Regions from separate parts of the Rhizobium sp. AN73 genome, predicted to be linked through region 1. Evidence: predicted binding sites of a transcription regulator. Region 1 holds the regulator's gene; the other holds the start of a gene.

Region 1 (3,169 bases):
CACGACCGGCGCGCCGAGCGAAGCCATGATCGGCAAGGAGCGCATGTCGGAGACCAGCGTATTGTAACCGAAGGACGCGCCGCGCTCGCACAGGAGTACATTCGGATTGCCGCTCTCATTGAGCTTGGCGAGCACGTTTTTCATGTCCCAGGGAGCCAGGAACTGACCCTTCTTGACGTTGATGACGCGGCCGGTCTTGGCGGCGGCAACGAGAAGATCGGTCTGGCGGCTGAGAAAGGCCGGAATCTGCAGCACGTCCACCACTTCGGAAACGATGGCGCATTGCTCTTCGGTGTGAATGTCGGTCAGAACCGGAAAGCCGAATTCCTTCTTGAGGTCGGCGAAAATTTCCATCGCATTGTCAAGGCCGATGCCGCGCTTGCCGGAAAGCGAGGTGCGGTTCGCCTTGTCGAAGGAGGACTTGTAAACAAGCCCGATCCCAAGACTGTCGCAAAGCTCTTTCAGGACGCCGGCAATCATGAAGGCGTGCTCGCGGCTTTCCATCTGGCAGGGGCCGGCAATCAGCGAAAAACGCTCGGCGTTGGAGAAGGAAACCTTGCTGGCGCCATCGCCGGCGGTGACTTTGAGATTGTTCGTAACGCTCATCATTTTTCCTCGAAGGCGAAGGCAACGCCCTGACCGGGTGCCGCAGGCACCACCAGACGGCCGCCCGCTTTTGCGCAGGACACGCCATTAGCAGCAAGCGCAGCCTCTGTCACGGCAAGATCGTATGACAGAAAGACGATGCCCGCACCGCACAATCCGCCGTCGCCCCTATCCGGAGTATTCAGGGCGTGTCCGCTGAAGGCCGGCTTTTCGGTCAGTCTGATACGGGCGTTGCCGGTTGCGAAAACCATATCACCATTCGGAGACACATTGCCTTCACAGCCAAAGACCGTTTCGATCAGGCGCGCCGCGTTCGGAACATCGCCGGAAAACAGGACAATTTCGCTAAGTCCGGAGACCCCGTTGGCATGGCGCTCCAGCGCCGTGCGATCGCCCGGCAATGCTTGCAGCCGTTGGCAACTGAACAGGAAGAAATCCGCCGCAGCCCCGATTGCCGCGAAAGCCAGCCGGAACGCCGCCTCGCTTTGCGACCCGTCAGGCATCCGCACCGGCCGCGAAAACTGGAATACATCGCCCGCCGACACGCCAGAGGTCAGGAACCTGTCATGGTCGGCAAGTGCGTCTTCGGTTCTGGCGACGAGGGCAGAAAAACCCTCCTGCCCGTCGCGCTGCCGGAAAGCCCGATCCCTGCCGGTGAACACATCTCCCTTGTCCACTGAGGCAGTATACTTAGCCGGATCAGCAACTGAGAGCGGCTCCAGATAGGTGCCGTCGGTGAAAAAAACGCAGGCATTTTGCGTGCCGAAGGGATGAAGAGCCTCCGGTGCGACCGTAAATCCAAGGCTGGCAAGACGTTTCACGGCAACGCCGATATCCTGTACCGGCAGAACGAGATGATCGACGTTATGGGATTTCATCATGACCTGCTTCCTGCGCTGGCGCTCCGTCCGGGCATGCCTGAACGATTTGGACCGCAGAAAAGCACAATCAGGCGCAAAGAAGCAAATCATCAAAACAACAGATAGCAGCTTCACGAAATTTTAGGGGATTGCGGAACACATATGGAACATATAGTGTCCGTTCTGTATTTGTTTCGCGACTTCCACGACGATTCTAAAGGGTGTTTTCCTCATGCTCACGCGCAAACAGCAGGAATTGCTTCTCTTCATTCATGAACGAATGAAAGAGTCCGGCGTGCCGCCCTCCTTCGATGAAATGAAGGACGCACTCGATCTTGCCTCCAAATCCGGCATCCACCGGCTGATTACTGCGCTCGAAGAGCGTGGATTCATTCGCCGGCTACCTAACAGAGCGCGAGCGCTGGAAGTCATCAAGCTGCCTGAGGCCTATACGCCGGGCGCAAGGCCGCAGCGCGGCTTTTCGCCGAGCGTCATCGAAGGCAGCCTTGGCAAGCCCAAGGCGCCGGAAGCGGCCCCTGCCCCCAAGACGCCGGCCAACGATCTCGTCGGGGCCGTCACCGTGCCTGTCATGGGCCGCATTGCCGCCGGTGTGCCGATTTCCGCCATCCAGAACAACACCCATGATGTGGCCGTTCCGGTGGACATGCTCGGCACGGGTGAACATTACGCTCTTGAGGTCAAGGGCGATTCGATGATCGAGGCCGGCATTTTCGACGGCGACACCGTCATCATCCGCAATGGCAGCACCGCCAATCCCGGCGATATCGTCGTGGCGTTGGTGGATGACGAGGAAGCGACGCTGAAGCGTTTCCGCCGCAAGGGCGCGTCCATTGCACTCGAGGCAGCAAACCCCGCCTATGAGACCCGCATCTTCGGACCGGACCGGGTGAAAATCCAGGGTAAACTGGTGGGGCTGATCCGCCGTTACCATTGATCCAATGGAACCGGCCGTCACCCCTTTTTGTAACGGGTGTCATTGTGAAGATGACACTCGTGCAAGTGGGTGTGGCTGGTGCCGAATGAGGCACGGTCTGCTGGTATACGGAAGATGTGTGTCACCCGGCGGATCGGCTTACCGTGCCCCGTAAAATTCAGATGCGGCTTTCGCCTCAATGTTTCTGTTTCGCGGTAAGCGCAACGGCAAACATGCTTCTGGTGCCATCGGCGCGGGAACGATCGAGGGGCTTTGGGCAAGGCTGCGCGAATCTGTTCAATCTCGTCGTGCGCTGAGTTCTTCATTGCCACCCGCTGGTGACATATCGCAGGATGCAGCTCTCCGTACTCCGTTTTACCACTCATCAACAGCGCTTATGGGTGCCATGGAATATTTTCGATATTCCGTGAACGCTTGGCAGGTGTAGAAATGCGCGTCATATCCGGGAGATACGCCATGTACGATCTTTATATCGCCAACAAGAACTATTCTTCATGGTCGCTGCGGCCGTGGGTGTTGATGCGCACACTCGGTATCGCCTTCGATGAAAAGCTCGTTCCATTCGGCGAAGGCGTCGCCTTCACCACATTTTCGCCAACCGGCAAGGTGCCCTGCCTTGTCGACGATGGTGTAACGGTGTGGGAAACGCTTTCGATCGCCGAGTACCTTGCCGAAAGACACCAGGGCATCTGGGCAAGCGACACGAAGGCAAGGGCCTGGTCACGGTCGGCCGCAAGCGAGATGCATG
Region 2 (3,169 bases), 680 kb from region 1:
GTGTTGACGATACGCTCGAAGGCCAGATCGTCGGCCGGCTGGCAGACGAGCCGGAAATAGGCCATGGCATCGCGGATTTCGAGACGCTCATAAAAGCGCGGACCGCCGATGACGCGGTAATTGAGGCCAAGCGTGACGAAACGGTCTTCGAACTCGCGCATCTGGAAGGAGGCGCGAACGAGAATGGCCATGTCGTTCAGCTTGTGGTTCTTGCGCTGAAGCTGCTCGATTTCCTCGCCAACGGCGCGGGCTTCCTCTTCGGAATCCCATGCCGCATGCACCACCACCTTCTCGTCATCCGGGCTGCTGCGCTCGGTGAACAGGGTCTTGCCGAGACGCCCTTCATTATGGGCGATCAGATGGCCGGCGGTGCCGAGAATATGTTCGGTGGAGCGATAGTTGCGCTCGAGCTTTACGACCTTGGCGCCGGGAAAATCCTTGTCGAAGCGAAGGATATTGTCCACTTCTGCGCCGCGCCAGCCATAGATCGACTGGTCGTCGTCGCCGACGCAACAGACGTTCTGCGGCTCGCCTTTCGGGCGCTGGGCAAGAAGCCTGAGCCACATATATTGCGCGGTATTGGTGTCCTGATACTCGTCCACCAGAATGTAACGGAACTTCTGGTGATACTCTTTCAGAATATCGGCGTGACGGCGGAAGATGCTGATCGGGTGCAGTAGAAGATCGCCGAAATCACAGGCATTCAGCGTTTTCAGCCGTGCCTGATAGGCGGCGTAAAGTTCGCGACCCTTGCCATTGGCGAAGGCGCGGGAATCACCCTCCGGAATATCCGGCGGCGTCAGCCCCTTGTTCTTCCAGCCGTCGATCATGCCGGCGAATTGTTTGGCGGGCCAGCGCTTGTCATCAAGACCTTCGGCCTGAATAAGCTGCTTCAGAAGCCGTACCACGTCATCGGTGTCGAGAATGGTAAAGTCCGACTTCAGACCGATGAGTTCGGCATGGCGACGCAAAAGCTTGACGCCGATGGAGTGGAAGGTGCCAAGCCACGGCATGCCCTCCACCGCGCCGCCGACCAGAACGCCGATACGTTCCTTCATCTCGCGGGCGGCCTTGTTGGTGAAGGTCACGGCAAGGATTTGACTGGGATAGGCGCGGCCGGTCGCCAAAATATGGGCGATGCGTGTCGTTAGAACGCGGGTCTTGCCGGTGCCGGCGCCCGCAAGTACCAGAACCGCACCGTCAAGCGTTTCCACGGCCTCGCGCTGTTCCGGGTTAAGGCCGGAAAGATAATCGGGCGTGGGCCGGGCCTGATCGCGCGCCGCCATGGCGCGTGCAGCAATGCCAAGCCCGCCGCCGCTCGCCACATCGGCATTGTTCGTCGCCTTGCGCGGCGCTTCGGGTTCTTCGTCGAAGAACGGCATATCGTCAAAACTGTTGCTCATGCGGCCCAATGTAGTGATTCGGGATATAAAGGCCAGAACCGTGTTCTGCTTTTATTCCGGTATCGTCAGTCAAAATGCCTATTCCAAGGCGTTTTTTCGTCTCATACCCGCCTGTCGGCATCAAAAGCGGCATCGACAGGCACTTGCAGCGCCACGGCCAGCTGGTTGGTCTTGGCGGCAAGGGCGATCACCCGCAGCAAATCGGCATGTTGTTCGCCCGTCATTCCCTTGGCTTTCGCGGCTGCCGTATGGGAGTGCGCGCAATAGGAGCAGCCATTGGTAACGGAAACGGCGATATAGAGCATTTCCTTCACAAGTGGATCGAGCACTGAGGGTGTGGCCATCACCGCCTTGACCTCGGCCCAGGTCTTTTCCAGAAGATCGGGATCGAAGGCGAGATAGAGCCACATATTGTTGATGAAATCCGATTTGCGGGTGGCGCGGATATCATCGAACACCGCCTTGACGCGGGGATTGGCTTCGGGATTCTCGGCTTTCGTCACGGTGCTCATGGCTTCCTCCGGTCACGGCTGTTTCCGCGGCAGATTACCGGATCGGCAAATATTTGCGACCGAAATGGCCGCCGGGCTGCTTTTGGACGACAATTCATCACAAATTACAATTATGTAAGAAACGGATTTGTGCGTTGCCTTCGTTAAGGCATGCGGGAATACTTCGCCCGGTCCGAAAAGGTCTTTTTCGGGGCGGATTTATGCTGTGCGGATAACCGGAGAATTGTATGCGGGTGTGGAAACAGGTGGGTGTCTGTCTTGCCGTGGCGGGAGCAGGGCTCTGTCTCTGGGGCTTTTATGCGCCCGAGGCCCGCAATGTGCTTGCCAGCATCGGCATCGGAAAAGCACCGGCCGCAGCGACAGAGGTTGCCGCATCTGGTGCCGCGCCATCCGGACAAAATGCCGGCGGCGCGCGCCGCAACAATGCGACCCTGGTGGTGATGACCCCGGTCAAAACAGGTACAGTCAACGACAGGTTGAACGCCATCGGCAATGGCGAGGCAATCCAGTCGGTCGTCGTCATGCCGCAGACATCCGGCACGCTTTCGGAAATCCGCATTTCATCCGGCGCCCGCGTCGTGAAGGGGCAGGTGCTCGCACGGCTCGATGACGAGGAGCAGGTGATCGAGCGGGACAAGGCGCAGGTGGCACTTCGAAGCGCCGTCGAAAAATCGAGTTCCTACAGTAACCTGAAATCCGTATCGCGCCTTGATGTGCTGGGTGCGCAGATTGCCGAGGAAGCCGCAAAGCTTGCGCTGAGCACCGCCGAACTGAACCTCAGGCGCCGCGACATCGTTGCGCCGATAGAGGGTATTGCCGGTATCGTCGCCGCTAATATCGGCGACAATGTCACCACGCAATCGACGATCGTCGGCATCGACGACCGTTCCGAAATTCTGGTCAATTTCTGGGCGCCGGAGCGGTTCGCAACCGCGATTGCGGTTGGAATGCCTGTCGAAGCCACCTCGATTTCGCGTCCCGGCGAGACGTTCAAGGGTGAGGTCGAGGCGGTCGACAACCGTGTCGATGCGGTGAGCCGCACCATCCGTATCCGGGCGAGGCTCGACAACGACAAGGACGAGTTGCGGGCCGGCATGTCCTTCGGCGTCACCATGCGTTTTGCCGGGGAAACTTATGCCTCCGTCGATCCGCTGGCTGTGCAATGGGATGCCGAAGGGTCCTATGTCTGGCGCGTGACCGACAATAAATCCGGCAAGGTGCGAGTGCAGATCGTGCAGCGCAATCCCGACGCCG

What was found. The regulator LexA, encoded in region 1, represses DNA repair genes until DNA is damaged. The targets are predictions, from matches to a motif close to TGTTCNNNNTGTGTTCNG.
Region 2: the regulator LexA is predicted to act here: its motif matches at 1,445-1,462, upstream of RBH10_RS12465 (ATP-dependent helicase).

Annotation. Positions count from the first base shown of each region.
Region 1 covers NZ_JARWME010000002.1:1,219,659-1,222,827, forward strand. Annotated here, with positions in the region: gene kdsA (3-deoxy-8-phosphooctulonate synthase) at 1-606, opposite strand, end outside; gene RBH10_RS15995 (VOC family protein) at 606-1,487, opposite strand; gene lexA (transcriptional repressor LexA) at 1,699-2,421, shown strand; gene RBH10_RS16005 (glutathione S-transferase family protein) at 2,878-3,169, shown strand, end outside.
Region 2 covers NZ_JARWME010000002.1:544,629-547,797, forward strand. Annotated here, with positions in the region: gene RBH10_RS12465 (ATP-dependent helicase) at 1-1,403, opposite strand, end outside; gene RBH10_RS12470 (carboxymuconolactone decarboxylase family protein) at 1,505-1,915, opposite strand; gene RBH10_RS12475 (efflux RND transporter periplasmic adaptor subunit) at 2,143-3,169, shown strand, end outside.